Regions from separate parts of the Gottfriedia sp. S16(2024) genome, predicted to be linked through region 2. Evidence: riboswitches for the same ligand, from Rfam matches in the RefSeq annotation. Region 2 holds a riboswitch; each other region holds the start of a gene.

Region 1 (8,240 bases), on a different contig from region 2:
ACATATTCTTTTTCTTCTAATTTCATAATTAATGGAGTCATTTGCTGTTTTGCAAATACTTATATTTTGAGCTAGCTCTGTAATTGAGATTCCATCTACTGTTTGAAACAATTCTTCTAGTATATGACTTTGTAAATGCGTTAACTCGGACTGCTTATTCTTTAAAGAATTTTTTGAGCTCGGCTTGTTGAACTTATTAAAAACTAGAGGAAGTAGTTGGATAAACTTCTCTGCAATTTGATTTGGATTTGAATTCATTTTATTAAAAACCTTTCTAGAAAAAATTTCAAAATTGACATATAGTAAATAAAAGTTTATTATTTATTCGATAATATCATATTTATATAAATAAAACCAATTTAACAAGTAAATATTTATTTACTAGTAAACTGAAGGAGTGATACAGATGAATTCAACTGGATTAACTTTTGGTATCTATCCACTTAGCGTAGCTGGTACACCTATAGGATTAGCTACAGGTCCCGAAGATAATTATGAAAAAATATCCTCTGCTCTTAAAGAGCTAAAGGGTAATTCTAATCAGCTTTACCAAGAATGTATGCTGTCTATATGGGACCAGGAACAGAAGAAAAAGTATTTAATGCTCTAAATCGATATAAAAACGCAGGTTTATTAGGTGATTTAACAATTGGCTGCCTTATGGATCCAAGCCTGTCACTGGATTATTGGTTGAATTTTGTTCGTAAAGTAATTAAAGAATTTGGCATCTTCCTTGATTCAATTCAAATCACGAATGAGCCTAATTTATCGTTTATGGATGGATCTAAACCATATGTATTAGAAGCGCTTGTACAAGGTGTTCTAACTGCAAAAAAAGAAATTGAAAAAAGAAATTTACCTATTAAAATTGGATTTGGCTCTGTACCTGAGGGAGAAGAGACAATTCCACATTTTTGGGAAAATCTAATAAAAATTGGTGGGGACGAATTAATTCATTCAATTGATTATGTAGGTCATAATTTTTATGTGGATGTATTTGAGGAACCATTAAAAATTGAGGAAGTTGCTGTTTCAGTAGAAAACATACTACGAAAATTTAGAGAAACATTGAATAGTAATGGTTTCCCTTCCACTCTTCCAATTCACATTACAGAGAATGGATGGCCAACCGGGAAAAATCCGTTTATCCAAATTGAAAGGTCATATGAACAACAATCAATCGTACTCGAAAAAATTATTCGAACAGTCTATTCATTGCGTCAGGAACTAAATATTACTCATTATGAATTTTTTGGTTTAAGGGATGCTGATAGTTCCAAAGACGACCTATTTCATCAATTTGGAATTATGAAGGATGATTATACTATTAAGCCTGCTTATCTAACCTTTCAAAAATTAATAAATGAATTAAGCGTGTAAATCATTACTTCTATAAATTTGAATGAAGTTAGTCAATTCGTTAAGACTAAAACAACGATGAGTTTCATCGACTTTCTACTATTTATATTGGAGGTAATATAATTGAGCAAAAAAGATAAACCACTCATAAATGAAGAGCAAATGAAAATACAAGCAGACCTTAATAATCTCGATCCAGGGCATTCTGTGGATGAGCACCGTAAAATTGAAACGACTAATATAATATTAGCTGGAGAAGAAATTAGACAGCAAAATGAAAACTTATAAAAGAAATCCCTCAAAAGGTCATTTTGAGGGATTTCTTTGTGTAGATAAAGTTAAAAAGTTGTACTTGTCTTTCGAAGCGTAAGTGTTACCTAAAATTGTAGTGAACATGGTACAAGCAGGCGATTTTAACGAAGAAAGCTAGAGTTTGTCAACAGTCTCATATCCCTCGAATGTTAATAACGACATTCCCCTTCTTATGCCCTTTTTCAACATAACGATGGGCTTCCACAATTTGATCAAGTGGGTATTGTCGATCAATAACAGCTTTTAACTTATCCGCTTCAATCAGTGCTTTTATATAGTTTAAATCTTCATTGTTCATATTTGCTACACCAAGTATTGCCTTTTTGTTATCAAATAAATTACTCCAAATCGCTTGAAAATAAACCGAAAGCTTCCATACTGCACTTAATAAATAGACGCCATCTTTGTTAAGCAATCTTTTACAATTTGAAAAGGAGCTCTTCCCTACCGTATCAAAGATAATGTCGTAAGTTTTCTTACTCTTAGCAAAATCTTCATTTGTATAATCTATAACTTCATTTGCTCCTAAAGATCTCACCAATTCTAAATTTGATGTACTACATAAAGCAGTAACTTCTGTACCAAAATATTTAGCTAGCTGAATTGCATAGGTTCCAACACTTCCTGAAGCACCATAAATAAGTACTTTTTGTCCATTTTGAATAATACTTTTCCTTAGAAAATGTAATGCTGTAATCGCCCCAACAGGTACTGCTGCAGCTTGCTCAAATGTCATATTTATTGGTTTTTTAGCTAGAACACCTTCTTCATGTAAAGAGATATATTCAGCATTAGCCCCAAAAGTAAATCCACTATACCCAAAAACTTGATCACCTGTTTTAAAATTTCTTACGTTTTTGCCAACTGTTACTATTTCTCCCGCAAGCTCACAACCTGTTATTTTATTTTTCGGCTTGGTAAGGCCAAACATTAGGCGGGAAGGCAGCCAGTACATATATGGAAAATCGGAGCTTCGAAGTTTTACACCACCTGCTGTTACAGTTGATGCATGTATTTTAATTAATACTTCTTCATTTTTAATTTTGGTTTTTCAACTTCTGTTATTTGAAGAACTTCTGGTGGACCATATTTTGTACATATAATCGCTTTCATAGGTTCCTCCATTACAAACTTTAATTCAGTCATTTAACCTATGAAAAATGATTTTTAAGTATACCTATATGTAATGTAATTCGTAATTCTAATTAAACAAAAAAGACTGAATATAGCATATGCCATATTCAGCCTTAATCATTTTATTATAGACCTGCTTCAGTTTTTAAAACTTCTGCTTTGTCAGTACGCTCCCAAGGAAGATCGATATCTGTACGGCCAAAGTGACCATAAGCAGCAGTTTGTTTGTAAATTGGACGACGTAGGTCAAGCATTTTAATAATTCCAGCTGGACGTAGGTCGAAGTTGTTGCGAATTACTTCAACTAATTTTTCTTCTGAAACTTTACCTGTACCAAAAGTATCAATAGCGATTGAAACTGGTTTAGCTACACCAATTGCATATGCTAATTGAACTTCAGCTTTATCAGCTAAGCCAGCAGCTACGATGTTTTTCGCAACGTAACGTGCAGCGTAAGCAGCAGAACGGTCAACTTTAGTTGCATCTTTACCAGAGAATGCGCCACCACCGTGACGAGCATATCCACCGTAAGTATCAACAATAATTTTACGACCTGTTAAACCTGCATCACCTTGAGGTCCACCGATTACGAAACGACCTGTTGGGTTGATAAAGAATTTTGTGTTTTCATCAATTAACTCAGCTGGTACAACTGGTTTGATTACAAGTTCTTTAATATCATTTTCAATTTGAGCTTGAGTAGCTTCTGGACCATGTTGTGTTGATACAACGATTGCATCAATACGAACTGGTTTGTTGTTTTCATCATACTCAACTGTTACTTGAGTTTTACCGTCTGGACGTAAGTAAGAAACTGTTTCATTTTTTCTAACTTCAGTTAAACGGCGTGCAATTTTGTGAGATAATGAAATTGGAAGTGGCATTAATTCAGGTGTTTCATTAACAGCAAAACCGAACATTAAACCTTGGTCTCCTGCACCGATTGCTTCAATTTCTTCATCTGTCATGCTACCTTCACGAGCTTCTAATGCTTGGTCTACACCTAAAGCGATATCTGCTGATTGCTCATCAATAGAAGTTAAAACTGCACATGTATCTGCATCAAATCCGTATTTTGCACGGTCATAACCGATTTCACGGATTGTTTCGCGAACGATTTTTGGGATATCTACATAAGTAGAAGTTGTAATTTCACCTGCAACAAGTACTAAACCTGTTGTAACTGAAGTTTCCGCTGCTACACGAGCATTCGGATCATTTGCTAAAATTGCATCAAGAATTGAATCTGAGATTTGGTCACAGATTTTATCTGGATGTCCTTCTGTAACTGATTCTGAAGTAAATAAACGACGTTGTGACATTGAGTCCCCTCCTAAATTGAATTGACGGATCTCTTTTTTCTCAACATAAGAATAAAAAGTTTGTTCCTATTCCTATGTTTCCCATTTAAGATAAAGATAACTCAGTGTAAATTACGAAATTGCCACTGTATTTAAGTTTTGAGCAAAAAAAAAGCCTTCCTCTTATCAAATATTACCTGAGGAAAGGGTTCTTGGTATTTGCCTTTCGCTCTTATCGTCCAAGACATAAAAAATAGTCTTGCATCAGGTTCAGCACCTTTCACTAAAAGTGAGGTTGCTGGGCTTCGTAGGGCCTGTATCCCTCCACCTACTCGGGATAAGAGAGTATCCGTATGAAAAGTATCATATTAAAATTTCACTTTCTTGTCAACAATTTTCATCATAACTTAGACATAATTCTACAATAACTTTATCCCTACATTCATTTCTATTTAATGGGAAATTACTAATTATTATACTTACATTTAAATAACTTACTTCATTTAATAAGTAAATTTTGCTCAAATTTATTTTTTAATCAAATTCATAACACATTTTGCCAACTAATAGTATACACTATTAAAATAAATGTGTTATACTATTTATCGAGATACCTACATGGCAGACAAATTATATTTAAAGGATGGTATTAGTATATGAAGACAGTTGATGTAAACTTTGAATTAAACGAATTACTTACTAGTAATCAAATGTATAACCAACTAAGCGTTTCTGAGTTAGTTGAAAAAGTCCTAACAAGACAAGAAGGAATTTTAACGTCAACGGGAGCAGTTAGCGTTTCAACAGGCAAATATACTGGACGTTCACCTAAAGATAAATTTATTGTACAAGAGGCATCTGTTGAAAATTTAATCGATTGGGGTTCAGTAAATCAACCAATCTCTGCTGACGTATTCGAAAAATTATATAGCAAAGTACTTAACTACTTAAAAGATCGTAACGAATTATTCTTATTTAAAGGATTTGCTGGTGCAGATACTGAGTATCGTTTACCTATCCAAGTAATTAACGAATTTGCATGGCACAACTTATTTGCTCATCAATTATTTATTCGCCCAACTGAGCAAGAACTTACAACACATGAAGCAGAGTTTACAATTGTTTCTGCTCCGACATTTAAAGCAGACCCTGTAGTTGATGGAACAAATTCAGAGGCATTTGTTATTGTATCATTTGAAAAGAAAATAATCTTAATTGGTGGTACGGAATATGCTGGAGAAATGAAAAAATCTATTTTCTCAATCATGAATTTCCTATTACCACAAAATAATGTTTTACCAATGCACTGTTCTGCTAACGTTGGTAGCGAAGGCGATGTAGCATTATTCTTTGGACTTTCAGGAACTGGTAAAACTACATTATCTGCAGATGCAGACCGTAAACTAATCGGTGATGACGAGCACGGCTGGTCAGATAATGGTGTATTCAATATTGAAGGCGGTTGCTACGCTAAATGTATCAATTTAACATTTGAAAAAGAGCCACAAATTTTCTCTGCAATTAAATTTGGTACAGTTTTAGAAAATGTAGTTGTTAAACCTGATAGCCGTTTAGCTGACTATGATGATACAACTTTAACAGAAAATACTCGTGCTGCATACCCAATGCAAGCAATTCAAAATATCATTGAGCCAAGCGTTGCTGGACATCCACATGCAATTATCTTTTTAACTGCTGATGCATTTGGAGTATTACCTCCAATCAGTAAATTAACAAAAGAGCAAGCTATGTACCACTTCTTAAGTGGATTTACTAGTAAATTAGCAGGTACTGAGCGTGGTGTTACTTCTCCACAAGTAACATTCTCAACATGTTTCGGATCACCATTCTTACCGCTTCCAGCTGTAGAATATGCAAAAATGCTTGGTGAAAAAATTGAAAAGCATAATGTAAATGTATTCTTAGTAAACACTGGTTGGACTGGTGGAGAATACGGTGTTGGTAAACGTATGAATCTATCTTACACAAGAGCAATGGTTCACGCTGCACTTGAAGGTGATTTAAACAACATTGAAACTACTCAAGATGAGTTTTTCGGTTTAGCAATTCCAACTCATGTACCTGGTGTACCTGATAGCGTATTAGTCCCTTCAACAACTTGGGAAGATAAATCAGCTTATGATCAAAAAGCTCTTGAATTAGTAACTAAATTCAAAGAAAACTTCAAAAAGTTTGAAGGCTTTGATGCTCAATTGGCTGAACTTGGTGGACCTTTAAAATAATCTAATAAAGTAAAATGTAAAGGCTGTCCAATAAGTCGGGATTTATGACTTATTGGTAGCCTCTTTTTATTTTCAGTATTAAAAAACAACCTCACTCATTAAAAGGAAATTATTAACATTTAAAGAATAAGATTAAAGTAACATTAAATAAACTGAACATGGATAATAATCACTATTTATTTATCGAATTAAATGGAGGATTAAAATGAGATCCATAAAGATATTAACTCTGATTTTTTCATTTACTGCAATTTTATTAACTTCCTTGTTTTTATTTAATACTGGTACCTCGTCTAAAAATTTAGATAAGCATGTTTCACTATCTTCTAAAGAAATTGAGCCAAAAATTGAATCATTATCCAAAAGATATTATGAGATCAAAGATTCTGTGGATAATCAATTACTTTATGGAGTTGAATATTATTTGGTCTTATCAGTACCAGAACGTTATAAAAACGATATAGAAAATGCTCAAATAGAAATCCTACTACCTAAAAAAGTCCAAACAATATTTGGAGTCAATATTGAAGAAATCAATCATAATCAAAGATACAAAATCAATAATGGAAGAGCCGTTTTTAATCTCTCTAGTTCTATTGCTACTTCAAATATAACAATAGATCAAAAAAATTATATTAAAAATCATCATGATCTTTACACTATAAAATTTTTTCTAATGAAAATAAATTAATAAAAAGCATTGTTATAAAAGTAAAAAATTTTAATAAGAATTGAAAAGTTACATATAAAAAATGAGCCAATCTTCGGCTCATTTTTATTTTTTAAGTTTTATTAGGATATTATTTTTCAACTGGTCTATTCCCCATTGAAATAGAGATACGATTCCAACTGTTAATTTGATTGATTGTGAATACAAGATTTACGTATTCTTTTTCGCTAAAGTGTTTACTTACACGATTATATAGATCAGCAGATATACCTTTATTCGAAATTAGTGTAATATGCTCAGTTAACTCCAAAGCTGCTTTTTCAGCATCTGTGTAAAAATCACAATCTCTCCATGCACTAACACAGTATAAACGTTGTTCAGTTTCTCCTATTTCCCTCGCTTCAGAGGAATGCATGTCAAGGCAAAATGCACAACCATTTATTTGTGAAGCACGAATTTTAATCAGTTCACGAAGTTTATGATCTATACCCGTTGTTTTAATATACTTTTCCATTTCCATCATTATTTTAAGTGCTTCTGTGCTAATTTTGAATAATTAATTTGTTTTTCCATTTTAATTCCCCTAAAAAAGTTAATTCTAAAAATAATTGAACTAAATGTAGTTTTTGGAAATACTTAAATTAGCGACAAAGTTAATCTACGATTCACATTATCTATATTAAAACGTTTATTTCATTATGTCAAACACCTTTTACGTTTGAATTGTTCTTAAAAGTAAATGTTTGACAAAGAAATAAAACATTTCTAAGATTAATTAAAAATAATCTCATTTATGAAGAAGGTGTTTTCATGCAATATAGCGTTGGAGTTGAGTATGCACTTCATTGCCTTGTTTATTTAATTGACACTCCTGAAGATTCTCCAATTGGAATAAAGGAACTATCCTTCTTTCAAGGTGTTTCAGATACATATCTTTCAAAGATTTTTAGTAAGCTGTCTAAAGCTGGTATTGTAAGTTCCGTTCCGGAGTTAAGGGTGGCTTCAAACTTGCCAAGTCACCAGAAGAAATTTCTTTTTGGGATGTAATTGAAGCAATTGAAGGTCCTAAACCAATCTTTCAATGTAAAAATATTAAAGATAACGGATATCTTTATAGAGAAAAAGGTTGTACTCCAAGTGCCACCTGCACGATTAATTTAGTCATGCTCTCTGCCGAAGAAAAAATGCATGATTATTTACGTAATAAAACACTTTCATGGT
Region 2 (8,240 bases):
TAATTCCTTCTTTTTTAAGGATTGGTTTAGCTTGTTCTAAAATAACTGCGTGAGGTACATTTGATGCACCTACCACTAATTCTTTATTTTTATCTTCTCCACCTTTATTACATGCTGCTAAAGATAATGCTAAAACACCTGCTCCTAATAAACTTGCGATTTTTTTGAATTTCACTGTCAGTTCCTCCCTTATATGATTAAGCTCTTTTATCTATTTTCGTTGTTACTAAATCTCCAATAAACTGAAGAATAAATACAATTAATAAAATAATGACTGTCGCAACAAGAGTTACTTGGTTATTAGAACGTTGGTATCCTTCCATAAATGCTAGGTTACCAAGTCCACCTCCACCTACAACACCAGCCATTGCTGTATAACCAACAATTGCGATTGTAGTAACTGTTAAACCTGAAATAATTGCTGGTAAAGCTTCTGGTATTAATACTTTTACGATGATTGTAAAGGTACTAGCTCCCATTGCTCTTGCAGCTTCGATTACACCTTTATCAATTTCACGTAATCCGATTTCGACCATCCTTGCATAGAATGGTGCAGCACCAATAATTAATGCAGGTAATGCTGCTTTTGCTCCAAGCATTGAGCCAAGTATAAAGATCGTAAATGGAATTAATAAAATGATTAAAATGATAAACGGTATTGAACGAAAAATATTTACAAACGCTGCTAGGATTGTATTAAAAAATTTATTTTCAAGTAACTGGTCTTTACTAGTTAAAAATAAGAATAAACCTATTATTAGTCCAAAAATAAAAGTTGCAACCGCAGCAATTACAACCATGAATAATGTTTCTTGAGTAGCTACAAGCATTGCATCCCAATCAACATTCGGAAAAAGTTGTGTCATCTTATGCTACCTCCACTTCAACTTGTTTTGCTTCTAAATAAGCGATTGCTTCTTTGATGTTTTTTATGTCACCAACAAGTTGAATCTTCATTGTCCCATAAGAGCCTTCAGCAGTTTGAACAATTTTTCCTTGTAAAATGTTAATCTCAATATCAAAGTGCTTAACTACCTCAGAAATATGCGGCTGATCTGCTTGACCATTTTTAAAGGTTAGCTTGTAAGTATTATCCTTCCCATCACCTTGAGAAATTACTTCACCTTCATCATTGCCTTTGATTTGCGTCACAAATTTCTTTGTAATTGCTTGTTTAGGACGAGTAAATACATCAACAACATGGCCTTCTTCTACTACATTTCCGTTTTCCATTACTGCTACTCGTTGACAAATCTTTTGAATAACATGCATTTCATGGGTAATCAGAATGATTGTAATACCAAGCTGTTTATTAATATTTGTCAGTAAAGCCAATATTGAATCTGTTGTTTCAGGATCTAATGCAGAAGTCGCTTCATCACATAAAAGAACATCTGGGTTATTAGCAAGTGCTCTTGCAATTCCGACACGTTGCTTTTGACCTCCACTTAGTTCAGAAGGATAAGCATTTTCTCTACCTTCAAGTCCTACAAGTTTAATTAATTCTTTCGCACGATTAATGCTTTCCTTTTTTGAAACTTTAGCAATTTCAAGTGGGAAAAGTATATTTTCTAATACAGTTCTTGACCACAATAAATTAAAATGCTGAAAAATCATTCCTATTTTTTGTCTTGCTTTTCTTAACTGACTAGATGAGCATTTAGAGATCGATTGACCATTAATAATCACTTCACCTGATGTAGGGGACTCAAGTCCATTTAGCATACGTAATAACGTACTTTTCCCTGCGCCGCTATATCCGATCATGCCAAAAATTTCACCTGTTTCAATATTTAAAGAAACATTTTGTACTGCGGTAACTGTGCCCTTTTTACCTTTGTATGTTTTACTTACATTATTTATTTGAATCATACACTTGATCTCCTTTCAAAACATTCTAACAACTTATCTTTCAATTTTTTGTAAGTAAGTACTTTTTTAGTCGCATAAAACAAAAAAACCTTTCAACTCACATGAGTAGAAAGGTTTAACATACAAAAAGTATTCCTTTCTCTCATCTCTCAAAGCATATGCTTTGCAGGAATTAGCACCATTTCAATGACAATCATTGACGGTTGCTGGGTTTCACAGGGCACAGTCCCTCCACCTCTCTCGATAAGAGTTAACTTACGATCTATTAAGTTGTTTAACGTAATTTCTTTAACGTAAGTCCAATTCTACAAACTTAGACAGTAGTTGTCAACAATTTTCTAAAAGTTTTTTTTCGTTTTCTACACTTGTATATTGAAAAATCGTTTCCATTAGTAGTAATAATCGATAGTTCCCTTCAAAAGAAGCATCATTCAGTTTTAATAAAAGTCCTAACCTTTGCGAACCTGAATTTAGATATTCCCATCCATCTTTTGAAAAATTAACTCTAAGTTGCGGAATCGAACGATCAATTACCTCGATAAAAGGAGCCTTTTTACTTAACTTTATAAATACTTTTTCATTTAGGCAGTTTAATTCTACAATCCTTTCTTCGATTGGCAAAATGATTTGTAAATATTCCTTTTTTATAAATAAGTTTCTTGCTTGTCCTATCCACTCCTTGATATCCATAATAAACACCTCTCCCGATTTCTTTAATCTTATTTTCTCATAGATAAGAGGTGTATTCTTTATATTTCGCTCGACATTTACCTTGATAAAAATCTATATTTTAATTTTATTTCTACAACATTCAACTCATTTCCCGAGAAATATGTCAAAGGTTAGGGACATTTATAAGGGATTTAGAAAATGAAATAGCTCTCGTATGATCACTTAAAAAGACAAATAAAAAGAGTGCATTTCGAATGCACTCTCTTTAATGTAATGACAAAATCCTAAAAACTTGATGATCAACTCATCGTTTAATATATAAATTATATTTTTTTAACAATTCATGTAAATAAGGTACAGATTGAAAAGCGTAAATTTTTTGTTTCATTTCCCCATTTTCAAAAATAAGTAAACAAGGTACACTTTCAACCTTCCAGTTTTGAGCTTCTTCCACTATTTCATTAATATTTACCTTACTGATAGGTAAATTTGGCAGAATCTCATTTACAACTTCTAGCATTTTAGAAGCTACTTGGCATGTACCACACATTGCGGTATAAATATAAATAACTGTAGTCTCTTTTGATTGAATTCTTTGCATTATTTCATTCTTTGTCCATTGCTGCATATTCTTTATTCCTCTTTAATTTGTACGTAAATAATCTGTAAATACTAAAATATCTGCCCCTAATAATACACTAGCTAAATGTTGACTCGGAGCTGTTGCCACTTCTCGATAACTTCTATCAATGTACAGATGCTCTGCCTGTGGAAATTCTCTTTTTAACAATCTTCTAAGCTTTTCACCAGCCTCATCTGCATCTACTAACACATAAATTTCTCTTAAATCTAACATTTCAGCAAGCTCATCTAGCTTTGAAGTACCAACTGTACCATTCGTACAGATAATATCTACAGGCTCCTTTATGATTGTCTGTATTTTCCTCTTATCAGTAGTACCTTCGACAATGATAACTTTTCTTTGATCTTCAATATTCACTGGGCATCACCTAATGTATAGGACTCAAAAACTTTTGACTAAAAATCTTTTGTATATAGTATATTCGATTTCCCCTTAGTTGTTTCCTTTTTTTCCCCTAAATGAAAATGTCCCTTTAAATTATGTTTTATGTAAATAAGTTAAGCTTTATTACATTAATTATACACGTAAATTGAACTACTCACCACTTAACCACCTTACGGGTTGTTTGAAGTGGGAGATTCTTGGGAACTCAGCATACTTGCTAGTGTTATTTCTTTGCCAGCAGAGGTTTCTCATATTTACCAAGCTATCTCCGTAGATTCCTACGGTTTTATGATTATTTAGGCCAAAGCCAATGTTCGTAAGCCTTCAGCTAGTATATTTTTACTGGCATTTAAATCTCGATCGTGATGTTCGTGGCAAAAAGGGCAGGTCCATTCCCTTATTTCAAGAGGTTTTTTACCATCTTGGTGCCCACAATCTGAACATATTTGACTGGATGGAAACCAATTACTCACTTTCATGATTGTTTTACCGTACCACGTAGCTTTGTATTCTAATTTCGTTACAAAAGCAGACCATGATACATCAGAGATCGATTTGGCTAATATACGATTACGTAGCATTCCTTTTGTATTCAAGGTTTCAATACAGATTAGATCGTGGTTTTTGATGATTTCTGTACTCAATTTGTTAAGGATATCTTCACGCTGATTCAATACTCTTTCGTGTAATCTAGCGACTTTTCGTTTTTGTTTCTGATAGTTTTTTGCATCTAAAAGGTTAATCCCATTCTGTTTAGCATGTAACGCACGTCTTGAAGGTTTTCGCTGTTCACGTTTTAGTTTTTTTTCCATTTTGGTAGTAAATTTATTGTTGTCAATTTTGCTTCCGTCAGAAAAAATGGCAAAATCAGTGATGCCTAAGTCGATACCAATCGATGATTCAGCTTTCTCCAGTGGTAGTACGTCTACTTCTGCAAGAATGGATACAAAGTATTTACCACTTGGAGTTCGTCTAACGGTCGCATTTAAAACACGACCATGTACTTCGCGACTTTTAGCAAAGCGAACAAGACCAAGTTTAGGAAGTTTCATTTTGGTTCCGACAACGGCAATATTTCCGTTTGTTTCTTTAGTTGTATAGGATTGAACGCGATTCTTTTTAGACTTAAAGCGTGGTGCGTTATTCTGCTTTTTGAAGAATCGTGAATAGGAATCTGCGAGGTTTTTCAGTGAGGATTGAAGAGCGATACTGTCAACTTCATTGAGCCATACTAATTCTTTTTTCAACTTTGTTAATTCAGCAGAACAAGAATTGTACGTTAATCCTTTGCCAGTTTCTTTGTATGAGTCGTTCCAGTGTCCTAAAAAGTGATTGAATACAAAACGACTACATCCAATAGTTTTAGCAATTAGAGTTTCCTGTTTTTTGGTTGGATAGATACGAAATTTATATGCTTTATTGACTAGCATTGTTTTCACCTCACTTCATCCCTTGATTTTTAATCTATTTCTTAACTATATTGATCGGAGAACCACCAGTAGTTAGTAAGCAAAAAATTCTTGACCGAAACATTTCTTACCATAGCTTTTTTCAAATTTGTGGAAAGGCACATTTGATCATGATTATTGCTTTCTAATTTCACTTATGAAAGCAAAGCCTTTAGACTCACGCACACATAAGCGACATTCATCTCCCACCTATTACTGGTGTTATCTCACCCTTCCCGTAATTGAGGAAGGAGTCTTCTGTTTGATAATAATAAAAAAGCGCCCAAATTGGACGCTTAATTTTAGATAATTAATCTTGATTGATCATTTCTTCGTATTGACCAGCAGTCATTAACTCTTCAAGTTGAGAAGCATTTGTTGCTTCAACAACTACCATCCATGCTTTTTCGTATGGAGATTCGTTTACGAATTCAGGATTTTCATCTAGATCAGAGTTTACTTCAATTACTTTACCACTGATTGGAGCATATAGTTCAGATACTGTTTTTACAGACTCAACGCTACCGAATGGCTCATTTATAGTAAGTTCATCGCCTACTTCTGGTAGCTCAACAAATACGATATCTCCAAGCTCTGATTGAGCGAAATGAGTAATACCGATATAGTATTTATTACCTTCAACTTTTACCCACTCATGTTCTTCTGAATAACGTAGTTCATTTGGAATTGACATTGTGAAATCCTCCTCAGATTAATTACCTTAAATTATATAGTTATTTTATAACCAAGCCTTTTCAAATACCTCTTCATTAAAACCAACTGTCGCTTTATCTCCATTAAAAAGCAGAGGTCTTTTAATTAATTTACCATCCGAACTTAGTAGTTCTAATAGCTCGTCCTCAGTTTTCGTTGGAATAACATCCTTCAATCCAAGCTCACGATATTTAACACCACTTGTATTAAATAATTTATTTATAGAAATTCCACTTGCTTTATAAAGATCAGCAAGTAATTCCTTTGAAGGTGGATTTAATGTAATATCAATTGCTTCAACCGGAATATTATGTTCTTTAAGCCAAGAAGCGGCTTTTCGACAAGTTCCACATTTTGGATATGTATAAAAAATGATACTCATTTTAGCAACTCCTCCCAAATTCTATTTTATCACAGGGAATATGCGAGTTAAAATAGTTCCGTTCGAAAATTCTGTAATAAGTTAGTTCCAAAAATATTATAGCAATATTCATCATACTAAACCAGTAGAACATTCGTGTTTTTCGACCGATTTAAACAAAAACCTTAAATATTTTTAATATATCAAAGTAATTTACTATATCATTCGATGAACCTCTTAAATTTTACTCAACTTATACTAGTATGGCACAAGTCATGGCAAAATTATCCTTATCTATTTAAGAATCTAGAACGATTTATTCTTTAATGCAAACGATTGGAGTAAGGGTGCTACAGCGTCTTTAAAAAAACGAATCCCAAATTGTTAAATAAAAAAAACTGCCCATCAACAGATTGGCAGTTTTTTTAAAAATTAAACCGTATAACGCTCTTCTTCTAATACATTAGCAGCAATTTCACGTTTCTTCGCAATTACATTAATTGGCGTATGACGTGTAAACTTACGAAGTGCTGAAGTCATCATTCTTAATGTATCACCAGACTCAACAGCAACAAGTGTTTCCTTAGCATGAGCTTCGATTTCATTAAATGCTTCTTGACAGAATACTTGAGTATAAAGTAATTTTTGGTTTGATTTTTCTAATCCTACTTTGTTAATTGCCTTTTCAGTACGCAGAACTGTCGATTCCATTGCGTAAATATTGCTTACGATATCTGCAATATTTACTAGAATCTCTTGTTCATTGCTTAATGCTTTACCAAATTTTTGAACTGCTAAACCAGCAATCATGATCGCAATTTTCTTCGCATTACGAACTAAATATTTCTCTTGCTCTAAAGGAGCATCTCCCACTTCTTCAGGCATTAACATCATTAACTCTTCTTGAATCTGTTGTGCTTGTTGAAGTAATGGAAGCTCTCCGCTCATTGCTTTTCGAAGGTAAGTACTTGGTACAATTAAACGATTAATTTCGTTTGTTCCTTCAAAAATTCGGTTAATACGAGAATCACGGTAAATACGCTCAATTTCATATTCAGCCATGAAGCCATATCCACCGTGGATTTGCACTCCTTCATCAGCAACATAGTCTAACACTTCAGAACAGAAGAATTTATTTAAAGAACATTCAATCGCATATTCTGCTACAGCTGCAGCTACTGCTTTTGGATCTTTTGCTTGCTCTTCAGTTAATTGACTAAAGCGATCTTCGAAAAGTCCTACAGTTCGATATGCTGAACTTTCACTTGCATAAACTTTTGTAGCCATACTAGCTAATTTTTCTTGAATTAAACTAAATTTAGCAATTGGTGTTTTGAATTGTTGGCGTTGGTTAGCATACGTTGCAGATAATTCTAAAGCACGTTTTGATCCACCAACTGTACCTACAGCTAATTTATAACGACCAATATTTAAAATATTAAATGCAATAACATGACCTTTTCCAATTTCACCTAAAAGGTTTTCTACAGGAACTTTCACATCTTCTAAAATCAGTGTACGAGTTGAAGATGATTTAATACCCATTTTCTTTTCTTCTGGACCAGTCGATACACCTTCATAATCTCTCTCAACGATAAATGCTGAGAAGTGCTCTCCATCAATTTTTGCATAAACAACAAATACATCTGCAAACGCAGAGTTTGTAATCCATTGTTTTTCACCGTTTAAAACGTAGTGAGTTCCTTCAGCATTTAATTTAGCAACCGTTTTTGCTCCTAATGCATCTGATCCTGAACCTGGCTCAGTTAATGCATAAGCTGCAAATTTCTCACCTGATGCTAAACCTGGTAAGTAACGTTGCTTTTGATCATGATTTCCAAACAATACGATTGGAAGTGTACCAATCCCTACGTGGGCTCCTTGAGAAAGTGAGAATCCACCACCACGAGAAATTTTTTCTGTAATTAATGCTGAGCTAATTTTATCTAGTGCGATTCCACCATACTCTTCTGGCACATCTGCTGCTAATAATCCTAGCTCACCAGCTTGTTTTAATAATCTTACAGTGCGATCAAATTCGTGTTGCTCTAAATATTCTAATTCAGGTAAAACTTCATTCACTACAAAATCTTCAGTTGTTTTTGCAATTAATTTATGCTCATCTGTAAAATCCTCTGGTGTAAAA
Region 3 (8,240 bases), 1.5 Mb from region 2:
GCAGAAATATTGCTATATGTGCAAAAAGGTAAAATCGTAATTGTTGAACCTTAAAAGTAGGTTTTAAGGCTGCCTCGTATACTTCAGGCAGTTTTTATTTATTTTAAGACTAATATGACGATATTAAGAGATATTAAGTAGAAAAATGAAACAATAGATTTGGAAAAGAAGGGGTAAGTGGATTGAAAAAATTTAGTTTTTTATTCTTAATTCTTCTGTTAACTGCTTGTTCGCATGGCAACGGTGCAGTTGAATCATTAAAAAAAGAATATCCTAAAACTGTAAAGCAAGTAGTTAATCAATTACCTAAAGATGTACAAAAAGAACTAGTTGTACCAGAATGGATACCGTTTAGAGCAAAGGATGTCACAATGGATGTACAAAAAAATGGAGCTATTAACGCTACCTCCTTTAATTACTCAAATGAAGAAGTAGAGGTCACAATGTTTGTCATTACTTATCATAATAAAAAACCATCTTTCCCAGATGAACAACAACCTTTAAAAACAACAAAATTAAAAGATGGAACAAAAGTTTTGATTGTTGCTGATGATGATAATACAAAAACAATTCGTTGGAAGAAAGACGGGCTTTATCATTCAATTTCACTTCTTTTTTCAGAGGAAACTGGTAAACAATACACTATTCGAGATTTAGTAAAAACTGCTAATTCAATGAGTAAATAATTAAAAGAGACCGCCAAAAAAATGACGGTCATTTTTTTTACAATTTAAGAAAGTATAAATTGGCAAACAGGGAAGAAAAATCGACGTAGAGCCATTTTTAGGTATAGGTATAAATGCATCTATGCCTCTGAATTCTCCTAACAGCTCGCCAATCGTCTTTATGAATTTTTCACTTCATTAAGAGCTTCAGTATTTGATTTACTTGGAGCAAAATAACCTTCTGAATTAACTGCAGCTGGTGTAGGTTGCCCTTTATCTTTGTTCTTCTTTTTTACATGTGGATTTTGATTGTGACCCATGAATATCACCTCCAAATTTAGTATGTGCTATATTTCCTACTTACTTTCGGAATTGTTATTAACAATAAGTGGGAAGATTGCTATGCAATTTTCTTCTCTTTTTGGGTATGTTTTCTTGAACGGTTAAGAATTAGTAAAGCCAAAATTGAAAAGAAAATTGGTCCTGCAATCATCCAGATTGTTGAGTTGAAATCACCTTCAATAGCCGGTTGAATAATCGTAAAAAAGTTTGCAAATCCAACGACCAAAATAACGAGAATGCTCGCAAATAAAGAAGATGAATTTGATTTTAAAATTTGAAATGGCTTGTCGATTTGTTCATTTCTTTTAAACATTGGATACGCAATACCTAAAAATATATAAGGTAAAGTCATTGAAACATTTGTCATTAAAGTTATTTTATTAAAAAATGCTGATGCTCCTTGGCCACCAAAGGAAGTAAGGACAATAATGATTGAAACAATTGAAAATTGTACCCACATTGCATTGACAGGCATACCTTTTTCATTTGTGTCAGAGAATTTTGTCGGCCATAAGTATTTTGGTGTGCCTTTAATGATTGTTTTTAACGGTGCATAAATTAATGTGAAAAATGCTCCGGTATATGCAAGAAACATTGATAAACCAGTAATTCTTGCAAACCAAATACCAATTTGATCGGCAGTATGTGATGATAAAGTAAAAGCTTTTCCAAGTTCTAATCCTAAATTGTACATAAGTACATATGTTATGTTCCCTAAATTCGTAGTGCTAGCACTTAAATCATTTGACCAGTTTATAAAGATTCCTACTAAAAAAATGCCTAACGAATATCCTACGGAAATAATAATTGCTGAAATGGTAATCCCTTTTGGAAAGTTCCGTTCAGCGTTCTCCGTCTGATCAACTAAACTACCGATTGCTTCTAGCCCACCATATGCAAAAATCGCAAATACAACAAATGATAGTATCGCAAGAGTTGAAAGATAGTTTGGATTTGGTGAGTGAGCAAATGCTGATGAGAAACTTTTAATCGGTTGAGCAAATTTGCCGCCATTTAATACCAAAATAATGATACTTGTAATTAACAGCACTATATTTAAAGAGAAAACTGTAATACCACCAATTGTTGTAACTTTACTAATGCTTTCAATTCCTTTCGAAGCAAAAAATGTCACAACTAACATCCAAAGTAATGCTAATAATCCGATAGATTGAGTAGAAGTAAGTCCAAATAATGAAAGTGATTGCGTTTTGTCACTACCAAAAATGAACGTTGATAGTGGAATCCAAACCTTTGAGGAGACACTTACCATATAAATTACATAAGAGGAGAACCACATAAAGGTACCTATAAAAGCGAATCTAGGTCCAACCGAATCAGCCATCCATGTATAAATTCCACCTTCTGAATGCTTATATGCAGCTCCGAACTCAGCCATCATAAATGCAAAAGGAATAAAAAACGTTATAGCAGAGAGTAAGTACCATGGAATTGCACTATATCCCATTAAATAAAAAGCGGTTGGTATATTTCCAAAACCATATACAGTGGTAAATACCATTAATATTAAGCCAACAAGTGAAAGTTTTTTACTCAAGATCTCACCCCAATAAATAGTCGATTATAAATGAATAGTCATATTTTCTTCAATAATCGGTAATTTATGAGGACATACACACAGTTAGGTTTTAACTTATTTTTTAGAAATAATAAAGAATAGTTTCGTTCTATTTTTCAAACGCTAAGTTGATTAATAAATACTTAAAATGGTTTTTTGAAAGAGAAAGGATGAAATAAATGAGCTTTAATGAAGTAGTATTTAGGGTCATATGCTCATTTTTTGTTTTATTTATTTTAACGAGATTAATGGGGAAAAAGGAAATTAGTCAATTAGATGTATTTACATTTATAACAGCCATTACAATAGGGAATGTAGCAGCATCTATAACGACATCTAAAACATTAGATATTGAAGATGGGATCATTGGATTAGTTGGCTGGGCAGTTTTGACGATCATCATGGGGTATTTAAGTTTAAAATCTAAATCTTTACGTCGGATGATTCTTGGGGAACCAATTATTTTAATTAGACAAGGAAAAATAATGGAAAATGCATTAAAAAAAGCTAGATTAGATACAGAGCAATTTCAAGGAATGCTTCGTAATGAGAATATTTATTCGTTGAAAGATGTAGAGTACGCTATATTTGAAATTGATGGCAGTCTATCAATTATGAAAACAAAAGATGTTAAAAAGAAAAAAAATAAAACATGGAAAAAAACTTTGTTATTTCCAACGTCAACAGCAGTGGTATCTGACGGGGAAGTAAACGAAGATGCATTATCAAATTTAAACTTGGATAAAAAATGGTTAATAGCTCAACTTGAAAGGGTAGGCATAAAATCAATTTCAGATGTGTTTTTTGTTGAAGTACAAACAGATGGTTCGTTATATATCGACTACCGAGAAGATCATTTCAATGAAGAAGAAAATTAATTGACTCACATCCTAAAGAGGATATGAGTCAATTTAGTTTTTATAAAAATTATTCGTAAATAGGTACCCAACCTTCAGTCGTAACAAATAATCGAACAGCTACTACTTTACGATCCTCTGCTAAAGTGAAGTAGTGGCGTACATTTGGTGGTACAGAAATTAAATCTCCAGGATTCAAATTAACATGGAAAAAGCCTTCATTTCCCTCGATAATAAACGTACCGTGACCGCTAACGATGAAGCGAACTTCGTCATCCGTATGATGATGCTCACGATTGAAGTTTTTAAGTAATTCATCAAGATTTGGAGTTGCTTCTGAAAGAGTAATAATATCACTGGCTAAATAGCCACGTCTTGATGAAATACTGTCGATTTCAGCTTTAAATGTTTCAAGAATCGCTGCTTTTTCATCATCTGATAAAATAAATTTTTCTTGTAACGAACTATGTAATTGTTCGATATTCCAATTTTCGTAAATTACACCTTGTTCTTCTAAATAAGCTTTTACTTCAACATCACTTGTAATATGATAATCTTTTTTTTCTACCCAAATTGTTGCCATTCTTCATTCCTCCAAATTAATTCTTTATAAATGTATTTTTTTGAATACCTTGTAATGCATATTGGAATAGAAACTCATAAGCTTCTAAATGCTTTTTAGCTTCAAATGCTGATTCGGCCCAAACTGTTATCCCATGATTATGAATTAATACAGCACCATGATCATTCTTTATATGTGGAAGAAATTCATTTGCAAGAGTAGGGATATGCGCATGATTTTTTATGATTGGAATTGTAATTTCTGCATCTTCTTCCCATAATCCTAATGCTTTAATAATTTCGATACCAGAAAAAGATAACTCATCTTGATATGGAAAATCCTTTGTTATAAAGTTATTTGCTAAAGTGTGTACATGAAGTACGCATTTTGCATTTGTATGTTGATAAATTAGCCGATGTAAAATGGCTTCAGCTGATGGTTTTTTTGATTCATCCCAAACAGATTGGTCAAATTCATTAACGAGTAAAAAATCGTCATAAGTATGTCTAGTTTTATCTTTACCACTAGTTGTCACTAAAAAGTTTAAAGGTTCGTCATTTACTTTAATTGATAAATTCCCGCTAGTTCCTAAAAACCAATCTCGATCAGCTAGTACTTTTTTTACTTCACGGATTTCATCATAATGTTTGAAAAATTCCTTCATACTAGCACCTCCTTCTCTAATGAAGCTCGAATATCATAGAAATTTTCAAAAGGAATGAAAGGTAAAGATAGTTCTTCACATTTATCTTTTAAGAAATCTCGAGCAAAAATTAAATTGGCTTCTTTTGCAATTTGTAAGTCAGTAATTGAATCGCCAATGACAATGATAAAATCATTTGATTCACTAAATTTTCTTTTAACAGATGGTTTACACATTCCACAATCATTCGTACAGTTTTCATCACAAGAATGATCCCATTGAATTTTTACAGTTTGGCCCGTAAAGTCAGTACGATTACATAAAATATCCGAAGGTGGAAGGTAATCCGCTAATATAGGATGAACAAAAAAATCTAGCCCGCCACTTACAACTTTTAACGCATATTGTTGAACGCTTACAAATTGAATAAAATCGCTAAAACCATCTCGAATGATAGTACGATCGATTACAAAATCAGTCATTTCTTGTTTTTTCGTTGAAGGAATCGTAGCAAACATTTTCTCTACGCCTTCTCGAATCGATAGATTGCCATTTAATACTTCACTTGTTAATTCACTTACTGAAGGAGGAGCAAATTCTTTAATTAAATTAACGATATTGTCTCCCTCAGTAATTGTTCCATCAAAATCACAAAAAATCTTTATTGCCATTGTTGTTTACCCCCAAAGTTGTAATGCTTTTTGTAGTGATGTATTTGGAAGTGCGTATTCTTTTAGCCCAACTCCAGACAGTGTTGCTGAAATTGCTTCTCTAAATGCATTACCTCCACCAATCGGACCATCCGGATGACCATGAACACCGCCACCAGCGTTGATGACTTGCTCAATTCCAAAATCTTGAATTAATTGAGGCACTAGCGCAGGGTGAATTCCAGCAGAAGGTACTGGGAATGTCTCCTTTAATCCATTTGATACAGTTAAATTTTCAGCGATTTTTAAAGCTGTCTCTTTTTGTAATGCAACTGAACCATATGGCGAAGGGAATAGACTAAAATCTGCACCTGCAATTCGTAAAAGTTTCCCTAGTAATAATCCTGCGTCAATTCCATAAATTGGTGATGCTGTAAACGCACCCGAAACAGCAGGATGGGCCATAATTGGAACATTAATTGATGGATCCTCTGCCAAACCTTGAAGTACATCAATTCCATACGAGAATACATTTAATAAAAATACATCCGCACCAGCTTCTGCAGCACGTAATGCTTTTTCTTTTAACTCATATGTACGGCCAGTTAAATTCACCGCGTATAATGTTTTGTGTCCTGTTTTTTCATAAACTTGGTTCAAAATATTTTTTCCGTGAGTGACGCGATCTGTTATAGATGTATTCGTGTCAAAAAGTATCTCGTCGTCTTTAATTAAATCAACGCCGCCTAAAGCTTGCTTTTTTAATTCCTCTGAAATGTATTGAATGTCTCTGCCGATTATTGATTTGAAAATGCTCATTAATAAAGGTCGATCATATACATCCAATTTTTCTCGAATGCCTTTAATACCAAATTTTGGACCCGGAAATAAATTTAAAATGTCATCAGTAAAATTTAAATCTATTAGTTTAATTTCGCCATCAAGGGATAGCTTACCGAAAACTGTTGTTAAAATAGCTGGAAGATCAGCTGAAAAATTTAAGCTAGGATAATAAATTTCAATAATCCCTTTTGTTGGTTTATATCCTAAAAAGTTAACGATATTTTCTTCGCATTCTATATCACGAACTGAAAGAACTTTACCTTTATGCTTTTGTAATTGAATTTGATCATTTTGAGGTAATGACGTCCAAGAACCAACCGTTAAACCTAGCGCGATTGACTCTGCCTTTTTTTCTAAATGATGATTTTTATCATAAACTTGGTAAGTTGCTATTACTCCACTCATTTCAAAACCTCCAAAAAGTTTTAATCAAACAAAAAACCTCTCCACTAAGGAGAGGTTTACCTACACCTTATCTGTCAGCAAATGCTGCGAGAATTAGCACCGTACTAGTTAACTAGCCGGTTGCCGGGTTTCGTCGGGCTCGGTCCCTCCACCTACTCTGAATAAAGTTAATATTTAATTTTGAATTATTAATCTAATCGCATTATTTCATGAACAATCATAATTGTCAAACATTAAATTTTGAAAATATTTCAATTTCTTTTAATCTAGCAACTGCTTCCTTCAGTCTATCAGTATCTGATAGTAGGCCGACTCTTACATACCCTTCACCATATTCTCCAAATCCATTTCCTGGAGCGACTGCAATATGAGCCTTTTCAAGTAATAGATCAGCAAATTCCTGTGATGTAAAACCTGCTGGAATTTTTAGCCATGCAAAAAAGGACCCTGCTGGTGCAGTTACTTCCCATCCAATTTCGTGACAACCGCTAATAAATACATTTCTACGCTCTTCATAAAGTGCTAATAGTTGTTTTACACTTTCTTGAGATTCTGTAAGCGCAACAGCGGCAGCTTCTTGAACAGCAGGGAAGATGCTAACGTAAAGATGATCCTGTAATAGATTAATTGCTGAAATAACCTCTTTATTTCCAACTGCAAAACCGATTCTCCAACCAGCCATATTATAAGTTTTAGAGAGGGTATAAATTTCAATCCCGCATTCCTTTGCTCCTGGCGTTTGAAGATAACTTAAAGGTTTTTTGCCGTCAAAACCAAATGCGCCATAAGCAAAATCATGACAAACTGTAATTTGATTATTTCTTGCAAGCTCAACTGTTTCTTTAAAAAATTCTTCTGTTGCGATAGCGCCAGTGGGATTATTTGGATAATTGATAAATAATATTTTACTAGCATCCAAAACATCCTGAGGAATTAATTTATAATCTGGTAAAAATTGATTTTGTTCAAGTAATGGAAGCATGTATGGTACTGTTTTTGAAAGAGATATACCAGATAAATAGTCTGGATAGCCTGGATCTGGAACTAAAATTGTATCTCCAGCGTCACATAAACAAAGTGGTAGCTCAACTAATCCAGCTTTTCCACCGAATAATATGGCTACTTCTTCCTCTGGGTCTAAATCAACATCATACTCTCGTTTATAAAATTCTACAACAGCATTTTTTAAAGATCTCATCCCTCTAAACGGAGAATAACGATGAGTTAAAGGGTTTTCAACAGACTTTTGTAATGCTTTTATAATATAGTCAGGTGTTGGCTGATCTGGATTTCCTTGACCAAGATTAATGACATCATGACCATTACCTATTGACTGATTCACTTTTTGGACTAGTGAAGCAAAAAATTGTTTTGGTAAATTGTTTAATAGTTTACTATGATTCAAGTTAATCACTCCAAAAATATAATAAAATTAATTTGAATAGATCGTTACTTAATCGACTGATTTTCATGAACGACTGTTGCAATAACTTTCACCATCATATATGCTCGATTTAAAAATGTCTATAAAATTTAGAATAGGGTGAATAAATTGTGATTAAAATTGCGTGTATTCAATCTGACGTTATTTTAGGTAAATCAAAGTCTAATTTAGAGAAAATGAAAACTCAAATAAACGAAGCTGTTAAAGAAAATGTTCAGGTTATCGTATTACCAGAGTTATGGACAACAGG
Region 4 (8,240 bases), 210 kb from region 2:
CAATTGTAAAAACAAGAAAAGCAATTGCAGAGATTGAAGCAGGCGAAGTACTAGAAATTCATGTTACTGATAAAGGTGCTAAAAATGACCTTGCAGCTTGGGCTAAATCAGGTGGACACGAATTATTAAATTATAAAGAAGAAGACAATGTTTTAAAATTTTGGATTAAAAAGGGATAAGTTAATAGATTAAGTTGAAAAGGAGAGTAACCTCTCCTTTTATGTTATAGGGGGACTTAAAAATGGAGTGGACCTTAATTTTAGTACTTTTCTTAGTTGGTTTTTTTGGGTCCTTTATTTCAGGAATGGTAGGAATTGGTGGAGCAATTATAAATTATCCAATGCTCTTATTTATTCCTCCATTATTAGGATTTGCTGCTTTTACTCCTCATCAAGTTTCAGGTATAAGTGCTGTCCAAGTAGTATTTGCAACTTTAGGTGGAGTATTAAGCTATCGTAAAAGCGGTTTTTTAAACAAAAAAGTAATATTAAGTATGGGAATAAGTGTCCTAATAGGAAGTTTTCTTGGTGGATTCGGTTCAAATTTACTTTCAGAACATGGGATTAATCTTGTTTACGGAATTTTAGCAATGATTGCGGTCGTATTAATGTTTATTCCTCGAAAAAACGTCGAGATGTCAGCAGATGGTCAAATTTCAATTAATGTATGGCTTGCGGCTGGCCTAGCATTTGTTGTGGGCACTAGTGCAGGGATTGTTGGTGCAGGAGGAGCATTTCTGTTAGTACCAATCATGTTAACAATCTTAAAAATACCAACTCGTGTGACAATCGCTTCTTCACTTGCAATCACATTTATTTCTTCAATTGGCGTAACGATCGGGAAAATCTCTACTGGTCAAGTTGAAGTGTTGCCTACTATTATTGTTGTAATTGCAAGCTTAATCGCCTCACCATTAGGTGCAAAAATAGGCAAAAAAACAAAAACGCAGGTTTTACGAGGGATTCTGGCAGTTTTAATTGGTTTTACTGCTTTGAAAATTTGGTTTACGATTATTAAATCATGGATTAGTTGAATAAAGGTTAACTGTAAAAAACAGAAAAACTATTTTTGAGAGTTTTTCTGTTTTTTTATTGGCATGTATCACATTCCTTGCTTCTAACTTTTCGAATTACAGATTAGGAGAAATTAATAGGTTAGTGAGGAAGATCATAATCACCAATGCTTTTTTCATTGTTGTAACTGGAAAGATGATGGAAAAAGGACAAGTAAAAAATTAAATAATTTTCTTTAAGAATTAAAAGTAAGATTATGGTAAAATAATTTGAAGATTTGATAAATTCTATAAGGAATAAAGCTCTTTTAGTATAGCTACTATATTTTTCTAGGAATTACATAATTATATTTTCATTAAGTTTTAAAGAGGGAGAAATTCATGCAAGAAGGGGAAATCATAAAATTTTATCGCAAAAGGGCAGGCCTAACTCAGGAGGAGCTTGGAAAAGACATTTGTACATCCACTCATGTTAGTAGAATTGAAAGAGGTGAAACTCAATATTCTAAAGAAATAATTGAGTTATTTTCCGAGCGCTTAAAAATTGACATACAAAATGAACTTAACTACTTTAATAACATAGAAAAGAAGTTAAATAGTTGGCATACATCAATCATTAAGCAAAACATGATCGAGGTGGAGAAAACAAAAAAAGATATTGAAAAAAATTATATCATTAATTTTTCTAAATATGCTCCGCTCTTCCAATTACTTCAAGCAAGATATTATCTCCTGCAGAATGAATTTGAAAAGACAAAAACCATTTTAAAGGATATTCAAAAAAAACATCCTGATCTTCCCCCTTTTGAAAAGAACTTGAAATGGCTTGTATGGGGCATTTTATATGGAAAAACGGATAACTACGAAAAGTCTATTCAAGTATTAAAAAATATCAATAAGAGTGAGTTTGGGAATCTAGAATACTATATCTACCTGTCACTAGGCTACTACCAGGTTAATCCTAAATCAATCATGACATATGTTTACGCAGAAAAAGCATTGAAGTACTTCAAGAAAACGTATAACTACTTAAGAGCAATTGATGCGGAGGCAATCTTACTTCTAATAAAAGGAAACGAAAAGAGCTTTGATTTTCAGGAAGTATTGGAATCATATCATAACCTTATTGAAGCCTCTGAAAGAGTGAATGCACTTGATCGAAAAATCTTACTGCAAAATAACTTAGCAGATTTATACTTAAAGAGAAAAGATTTTGAAAACGCGCAAATATTATTTAAGGTGACACTTGATATGGTAGATCGGTCTTCTTATAAATACGTTAAATACTTGTATAACTATTTGGAAAGTAGTTTTTTTGGGAATTTACTACTGAAAAATGATTTGCTTAGAAAAGCTAATGAAGGAAAAGCTATTGCAGAAAAATTGGACTCCAGTTTATTCAAAATATTATTCCGACTTTTAATCTATCTTATAGAGGATAAACTCGATCAGTATTATAGTTTTATGGAGAAGACAGCCTTAATCTATTTCCAGTCAGTGAGTAATATGGTTGTTTTTAAAACATATGTCGAAAAATTATATAACAACTACATAGAAACTAAGAATTATGCGAAAGCAATCAATCTATCTAAGTTTATTTTAGAAGAGAATATTTAGGGAAGATAAAAGCACATATTTGATTAGACTGAACCCAATAAAGTAGATCGAGGCAACGTTGGTTTTAAAGGGTGTTATTTTATGCTATGCTTGTGTAACTTATTGCTGTTTCAAATATCTTTCATAAAAATTTGCTAATTTTGTACTAATTTAATTAAAATGGAACTAGTCGTTTTTTTTTTTTAGTCTTTGCGATAAATTTAAATTGAAATGGAGAATGAATTAGATGACAAATCAGAATGAAACGAACGCTTTACCGCCAAAAACATGTACAATTGAACGCCTTGTTACGCTTCAAGAGGATGTTGAAAAAGTATTGGCAGGACAAAAAACTGCTACTCGCCGAAACGGAAGATATGCAGATGTTGGGGAAGTGATGACCCTTCAAAATAATCAGTATGTTGTTGAAAAAGTTTATTCTCAAGCCCTTGGTGAATTGACAGATGAGGATGCTAAGCAAGAAGGCTATGCGACAGTAGAAGAGTATAAACAATCGATCCTTTCAATCCACCCTGGGATGCCTTGGTTGCCAAAAATGAGGGTATGGGTTCATGAGTTCCGTCTCATCCAAGAATAATTTTAATGCTGTATAGATTTCTTCTTTATATACATATTGCTAGTGTAATCCTATCGATTGGCCCTTTTTTTGTTTTGATTCCGATACTCAAAAAGCTGCATACCTCAAAGTCTGCGATACAACAGATTTATTTGGATGTATTCCGGTTTGCTGTCAGATTGGCAAAGCATGCTGGGCATGTATTGGTTGGATCAGGGGTTTTGTTGGTACTAGTGGGTCATTGGTCGTGGAAGACATCTTGGATTGTGATGACGATTCTTCTTTTGGTGAGTTCATTATTTTTCCTAGCTAGAGCCTTTTCACCGACCATTCGGAAATTCAGTGAACCAACCCATGACCAGAGAATGCTAATTCAGAAGCTTCGTCGATCAATCTGGATTTACATCGTTCTTTTGATGGTTATGCTATGGTTTATGGTAGTAAAGCCTGCATTATGGTAGGAATGATTCAAAAAAGCAGACAGGTTCTCTTATCAAAGAAGACTTGTCTGTTTTTTTGCCTTCTTTTAAATGAAATACTAATAAAAACTCAAAAAAATAAGTATATAGACCTATTTCAAACGGAATATGAAATAGTTTTTTGATTTGAATATAAAGGACCTAAGACCTGATTCAAACAATACTCGTAAAAAAAATGCTATTTTCAAACACAATTTTTTCTAAAAAATTTAAAAATAATTCTTGACGTATTATAAAAAGAGAGATAACATGAACTCAATAATTTAAAAACTTAATAAATTCTATTACTTATCCAGAGAGGTGGAGGGACTGGCCCTACGATACCTCGGCAACGGGTTTGTTGTTTCGAAACAAATACCGTGCTAATTCCTGCAAATCGTTTAAGCGATTTGAAAGATAAGAAGTAAAGTGGCTTATATATTATAACCCCTCTTCTTATCTGTCTTATTGGATAAGAAGGGGGGTTTTTTGATGAGTTGCCATAGGAGAAAAAGGAGAAAATATAATTATAAAACCTAGTTTTCAAATGTGTTTACTTAGTTATAATGTTTGGAATAACTTGCATTGGAGGAAGAAATTTGATTGAGATTAAAAATGTCTCCAAGGTTTATCCTGGAAGGCCACCAATTAAAGCTTTAAATAATATTAATATGAAAATTGAGAAAGGTGAGATCTATGGAATCATTGGCTTTTCCGGAGCGGGAAAAAGTACATTGATTCGTTGTTTAAATAGACTTGAAGAGCCAACAGAAGGATCAGTTCTGATAGATGGATTGAACTTAATGACATTAAATGATGAAGAGTTACGTAAAACACGTAGAAAAATTGGTGTCGTATTCCAACACTTCAATCTACTTTCAGCCAAAACGGTATTTGATAATATCGCAATGCCGCTATACCTTGAAGGAAAGAAGAAACGGGATGTTCAGGAAAAGGTAATGGAATTAATTGAATTTGTTGGACTGACAGGGAAGCAAGATGTATTTCCGGGGCACTTATCGGGGGGACAAAAGCAAAGAGTTGGAATTGCAAGGGCACTTGTAACAGACCCAGATCTGTTGCTATGTGATGAAGCTACATCTGCATTAGACCCTGAAACAACAAAGAATGTATTAGAGCTTTTAAGGAAGGTAAATAAATCCTATAATCTTACAATTTTTCTTATTACCCATGAAATGAGTGTAATTCGTGATTTATGTGATAAAGTGGCCGTCATTGATGATGGTGAAATTGTCGAGGAAGGTAATGTTTACGACGTTTTTACGAATCCACAAAAAAGTATTACAAAGAATTTTGTTAACACTGTATTACAAAATGAGGTGCCGTCTAAGTTATCGAAAACATTATCAAAAGGGAAATATTATCAATTAGTCTTCCTAGGTGATAAGGCTGCCAATCCATTATTATCAGAGGTTCTTAAAAAATTCGATATTCATTTAAACATTCTTTATGGATCGATTACAGAGCTACAAGAAAGACCTTATGGGAATTTGCTTGTGGCACTAGAAGGAACAAAAGAGGAAAGCGCAAAAGCTATTAAATTTATTTCGGAAAAGGGGATAGATGTAAGGGAGGTTGAGTTAAATGGAGCTTAATTGGGAATTCTTTTGGCCACAGTTTTTACAGGCAACTCAAGATACATTTCTAACTGTACTAGGGTCATTTATTTTTGGCACAATCATAGGATTGCCTTTAGGTATTATCCTAGTTGTAACAAGGCCAGGTCATATAATGGAAAACAAACCTTTATTTACGTTGTTAAATACCATTATAAATATTGTTCGATCTGTACCATTTATTATTTTACTAGTTGCCATTATACCGTTTACTAGATTATTGACGGGAACGTCCATTGGCGTAGTTGCAGCAATTGTTCCGCTTTCAATCTTTGTAGGGCCATATTTGGCAAGATTGATTGAGAATTCCATGCTAGAAGTGGATAAGGGAGTGCTGGAAACTGCCTATTCAATGGGAGCAACAAAGTTTCAAATCATCGTGAAGTTTATTTTGCCTGAAGCAATTCCATCGTTGATTCTATCATTTACAACAGCAACGATTGGATTGATTGGATCGACTGCGGCAGCTGGTGCTGTTGGTGCTGGGGGATTAGGTGACTTAGCTATTACATATGGTTATCAGCGTTTTGAAACATTGGTTATTGTCATTACAGTTGTTTTACTAGTACTTATTGTTCAACTCATACAAAGTTTAGGAAATACGTGGTCAAGATACGTAAGGAGGAAAAGAGGATGAAAAAGTTTTTTACTATTTTTGCAGCATTATTATTAACGGTTTCGGTATTATCAGCATGTGGTTCTAATGCATCATCAGGTAATGGAAAAGAGAGAACAGTTAAGATTGGTATTAACGGTGATGATTATGAACTTTGGAATATTGTACAAAAACAAGTGAAAAATGAAGGGATTAAATTGAAAATTATATCATTTTCAGATTATGTTCAGCCTAACACAGCACTTAATGACGGTAGCCTTGATTTAAATTCTTTTCAAACGATTACTTATATGAACCAATTTAAAGGCGATCATAATTTAGATATTTCAGCGATTGGCTCGACAGTGATTGCGCCAATGGGGATTTACTCACATAAATTTAAAGAGCTAAGTGATATTCCAGATGGAGCAACGATTACTATACCAAATGATGTTACGAACGCTGGCCGTGCACTTAAACTATTACAATCTTCAAAGTTAATTAGTTTAGTAGATAATTTTGACCCTAAAGGAAGTATTGAACAAATTAAAGAAAATCCTAAGCATTTAAAAATCAAACCGATTGCTGCAGGGCAAACAGCTAGATCATTGGATGATGTGGCAGCAGCGATCATCAATAATGGATTCGCGGTTCAAGCGGGCTTAGACCCTGCAAAGGACCCACTTTATAAAGAAGATCCTAATGATAAAGCAGCTATGCCGTATATCAATGTTATTGCATCTCGTACGAAGAATAAAAATGACAAGGACTTTGCAAAGATTGTAAAGGCTTATCAATCAAAAGAAGTTCATGATTACATTATTAAACGTGACAAAGGTGCTACGGTTCCAGTAGTCATTACGATTGATAAAATTAAAAATCTATAAAGCTAGTTCATGCTTATTTAAAAGAATGGAAGGGAGAAAAGTTTAAATGACAGTCAAAATTGAAACACAAAGAGAGCAAATTGTGAAAAGTATTGAGGAATCGAAGGAAGTTTATCTTGAAATTAGCCACAAGATTCATGAGAAGCCTGAAATTGGCAATCAAGAATTTTTTGCATCAGAAACACATTCTAAAATTTTAGTAGAAGCTGGTTTCGATGTCACACGTAATATTGCAGGGCATGAAACAGGCTTTGTAGCAAGAAAAACGTCATCTAAGCAAGGCCCAACTATCGCTTTTTTAGCAGAATATGATGCACTACCTGGTCTTGGTCATGCATGCGGACATAATATTATTGGAACAACGAGTGTAGCAGCAGGAATCGCTCTTGCTGAAGTCATTTCTGAGATCGGAGGAGAGGTTGTCATATTTGGAACACCAGCAGAAGAGGGTGGACCAAACGGAAGTGCAAAAGGGAGTTTTGTAAAAAATGGATTACTAGAAGGCGTTGATGCAGCTCTTATGCTCCACCCAAGTGGTAAAACTGGTTTGTCGACTCCATCTTTGGCAGTAGATCCTTTAGACTTCCATTTTTATGGAAGAGCAGCACATGCTGCTGGGTCTCCAGAACATGGAATTAATGCTTTAGATGCAGTAATCCAGTTATTCAATGGAATTAACGCCCTTCGTCAGCAGCTTACTAGTGATGTTCGCATACACGGAATTATCACTCATGGAGGCGATGCACCAAATATTATTCCAGAGTATGCTTCAGCAAGATTTTTCATCCGTGCTAGTACTTGGAAAAGAACGGAGGAAGTATCCACTAAGATTCGTAATATTGCCGAAGGAGCAGCAATTGCAACTGGCAGTACTGTGAAAATTGAAAGATTTCAAAATGAAGTCCATGATTTTATTATCAATCAATCTCTTGATGAGATTGTAGGTGAAGAACTAAGCCTATTGGGTGAAGTAGTGAATAGCAAAAGCGGCGGGCTTGGATCTACTGATGCCGGAAACGTAAGTCACGTTGTTCCGACTTCTCACGCATATATTAAAATTGGACCTGATGATTTAATTGCTCATACGAATGAATTCCGTGAAGCTGCGAGGTCGCCACTTGGTGATCATGCTCTAGTTACGGGAGCAAAAGCATTGGCTCTAACGGGCTATCGTTTAATTACCGATAAAAACCTTTTGGAAAAGGTTCAAAATGAATTTCAGCAAACAGAAAAATAGTTAGCTTGAACGGTCAGAAAGATGGACGGAAATTACCATCTTTTTGACCGTTTTATTTTTGATAGCCCAGTCTTATGACGTTATTTCTTCTATTTATATAGAAGTCTTCTGTTAACTCCTTAGTAAATAATATAGATTTACATTACCCCATTTCAATTTTATCTAAACGTAACCTCAATTTTACTAAATCTTAAATTTTAAAGATTAAACTAAAACTTAGATATGTTTTCTACAAGTTTAT

The links. Region 2 has a riboswitch for S-adenosylmethionine ahead of AB1282_RS08665 (methionine ABC transporter ATP-binding protein). Riboswitches for the same ligand answer to the same signal wherever they lie in the genome.
Region 1: another riboswitch for S-adenosylmethionine. It lies ahead of metK (methionine adenosyltransferase); the one in region 2 lies ahead of AB1282_RS08665 (methionine ABC transporter ATP-binding protein).
Region 3: another riboswitch for S-adenosylmethionine. It lies ahead of AB1282_RS15630 (2,3-diketo-5-methylthiopentyl-1-phosphate enolase); the one in region 2 lies ahead of AB1282_RS08665 (methionine ABC transporter ATP-binding protein).
Region 4: another riboswitch for S-adenosylmethionine. It lies ahead of AB1282_RS09600 (methionine ABC transporter ATP-binding protein); the one in region 2 lies ahead of AB1282_RS08665 (methionine ABC transporter ATP-binding protein).

The regions. Positions count from the first base shown of each region.
Region 1 covers NZ_JBFLUO010000002.1:11,702-19,941, reverse strand. The annotation lists gene AB1282_RS25655 (hypothetical protein) at 1-258, opposite strand, end outside; gene AB1282_RS25660 (hypothetical protein) at 1-26, opposite strand, end outside; gene AB1282_RS25650 (hypothetical protein) at 407-610, shown strand; gene AB1282_RS25645 (hypothetical protein) at 571-1,380, shown strand; gene AB1282_RS25640 (hypothetical protein) at 1,483-1,647, shown strand; partial or broken gene AB1282_RS25635 (NAD(P)-dependent alcohol dehydrogenase) at 1,805-2,784, opposite strand; gene metK (methionine adenosyltransferase) at 2,931-4,127, opposite strand; SAM riboswitch class I at 4,336-4,450, opposite strand; gene pckA (phosphoenolpyruvate carboxykinase (ATP)) at 4,763-6,349, shown strand; gene AB1282_RS25620 (hypothetical protein) at 6,555-7,040, shown strand; gene AB1282_RS25615 (carboxymuconolactone decarboxylase family protein) at 7,150-7,542, opposite strand; partial or broken gene AB1282_RS25610 (Rrf2 family transcriptional regulator) at 7,830-8,240, shown strand, end outside.
Region 2 covers NZ_JBFLUO010000001.1:1,836,713-1,844,952, reverse strand. The annotation lists gene metQ (methionine ABC transporter substrate-binding lipoprotein MetQ) at 1-175, opposite strand, end outside; gene AB1282_RS08670 (methionine ABC transporter permease) at 198-866, opposite strand; gene AB1282_RS08665 (methionine ABC transporter ATP-binding protein) at 868-1,872, opposite strand; SAM riboswitch class I at 2,012-2,122, opposite strand; gene AB1282_RS08660 (hypothetical protein) at 2,200-2,562, opposite strand; gene AB1282_RS08655 (thioredoxin family protein) at 2,849-3,172, opposite strand; gene AB1282_RS08650 (toprim domain-containing protein) at 3,188-3,538, opposite strand; gene tnpB (IS200/IS605 family element RNA-guided endonuclease TnpB) at 3,868-5,001, opposite strand; partial or broken gene AB1282_RS08640 (IS200/IS605 family transposase) at 5,036-5,152, opposite strand; gene gcvH (glycine cleavage system protein GcvH) at 5,330-5,713, opposite strand; gene AB1282_RS08630 (arsenate reductase family protein) at 5,759-6,115, opposite strand; gene AB1282_RS08625 (acyl-CoA dehydrogenase family protein) at 6,527-8,240, opposite strand, start outside.
Region 3 covers NZ_JBFLUO010000001.1:3,323,749-3,331,988, forward strand. The annotation lists gene AB1282_RS15590 (hypothetical protein) at 1-54, shown strand, start outside; gene AB1282_RS15595 (hypothetical protein) at 183-686, shown strand; gene AB1282_RS15600 (hypothetical protein) at 845-985, opposite strand; gene yjeM (glutamate/gamma-aminobutyrate family transporter YjeM) at 1,066-2,565, opposite strand; gene AB1282_RS15610 (DUF421 domain-containing protein) at 2,766-3,464, shown strand; gene AB1282_RS15615 (cupin domain-containing protein) at 3,514-4,026, opposite strand; gene AB1282_RS15620 (methylthioribulose 1-phosphate dehydratase) at 4,043-4,669, opposite strand; gene AB1282_RS15625 (2-hydroxy-3-keto-5-methylthiopentenyl-1-phosphate phosphatase) at 4,666-5,319, opposite strand; gene AB1282_RS15630 (2,3-diketo-5-methylthiopentyl-1-phosphate enolase) at 5,326-6,546, opposite strand; SAM riboswitch class I at 6,611-6,714, opposite strand; gene AB1282_RS15635 (pyridoxal phosphate-dependent aminotransferase) at 6,773-7,960, opposite strand; gene AB1282_RS15640 (carbon-nitrogen family hydrolase) at 8,104-8,240, shown strand, end outside.
Region 4 covers NZ_JBFLUO010000001.1:2,047,502-2,055,741, forward strand. The annotation lists gene AB1282_RS09575 (sulfurtransferase TusA family protein) at 1-179, shown strand, start outside; gene AB1282_RS09580 (sulfite exporter TauE/SafE family protein) at 242-1,033, shown strand; gene AB1282_RS09585 (helix-turn-helix domain-containing protein) at 1,394-2,629, shown strand; gene AB1282_RS09590 (ASCH domain-containing protein) at 2,856-3,206, shown strand; gene AB1282_RS09595 (hypothetical protein) at 3,212-3,646, shown strand; SAM riboswitch class I at 3,950-4,067, shown strand; gene AB1282_RS09600 (methionine ABC transporter ATP-binding protein) at 4,243-5,259, shown strand; gene AB1282_RS09605 (methionine ABC transporter permease) at 5,249-5,917, shown strand; gene AB1282_RS09610 (MetQ/NlpA family ABC transporter substrate-binding protein) at 5,914-6,762, shown strand; gene AB1282_RS09615 (M20 family metallopeptidase) at 6,809-7,999, shown strand.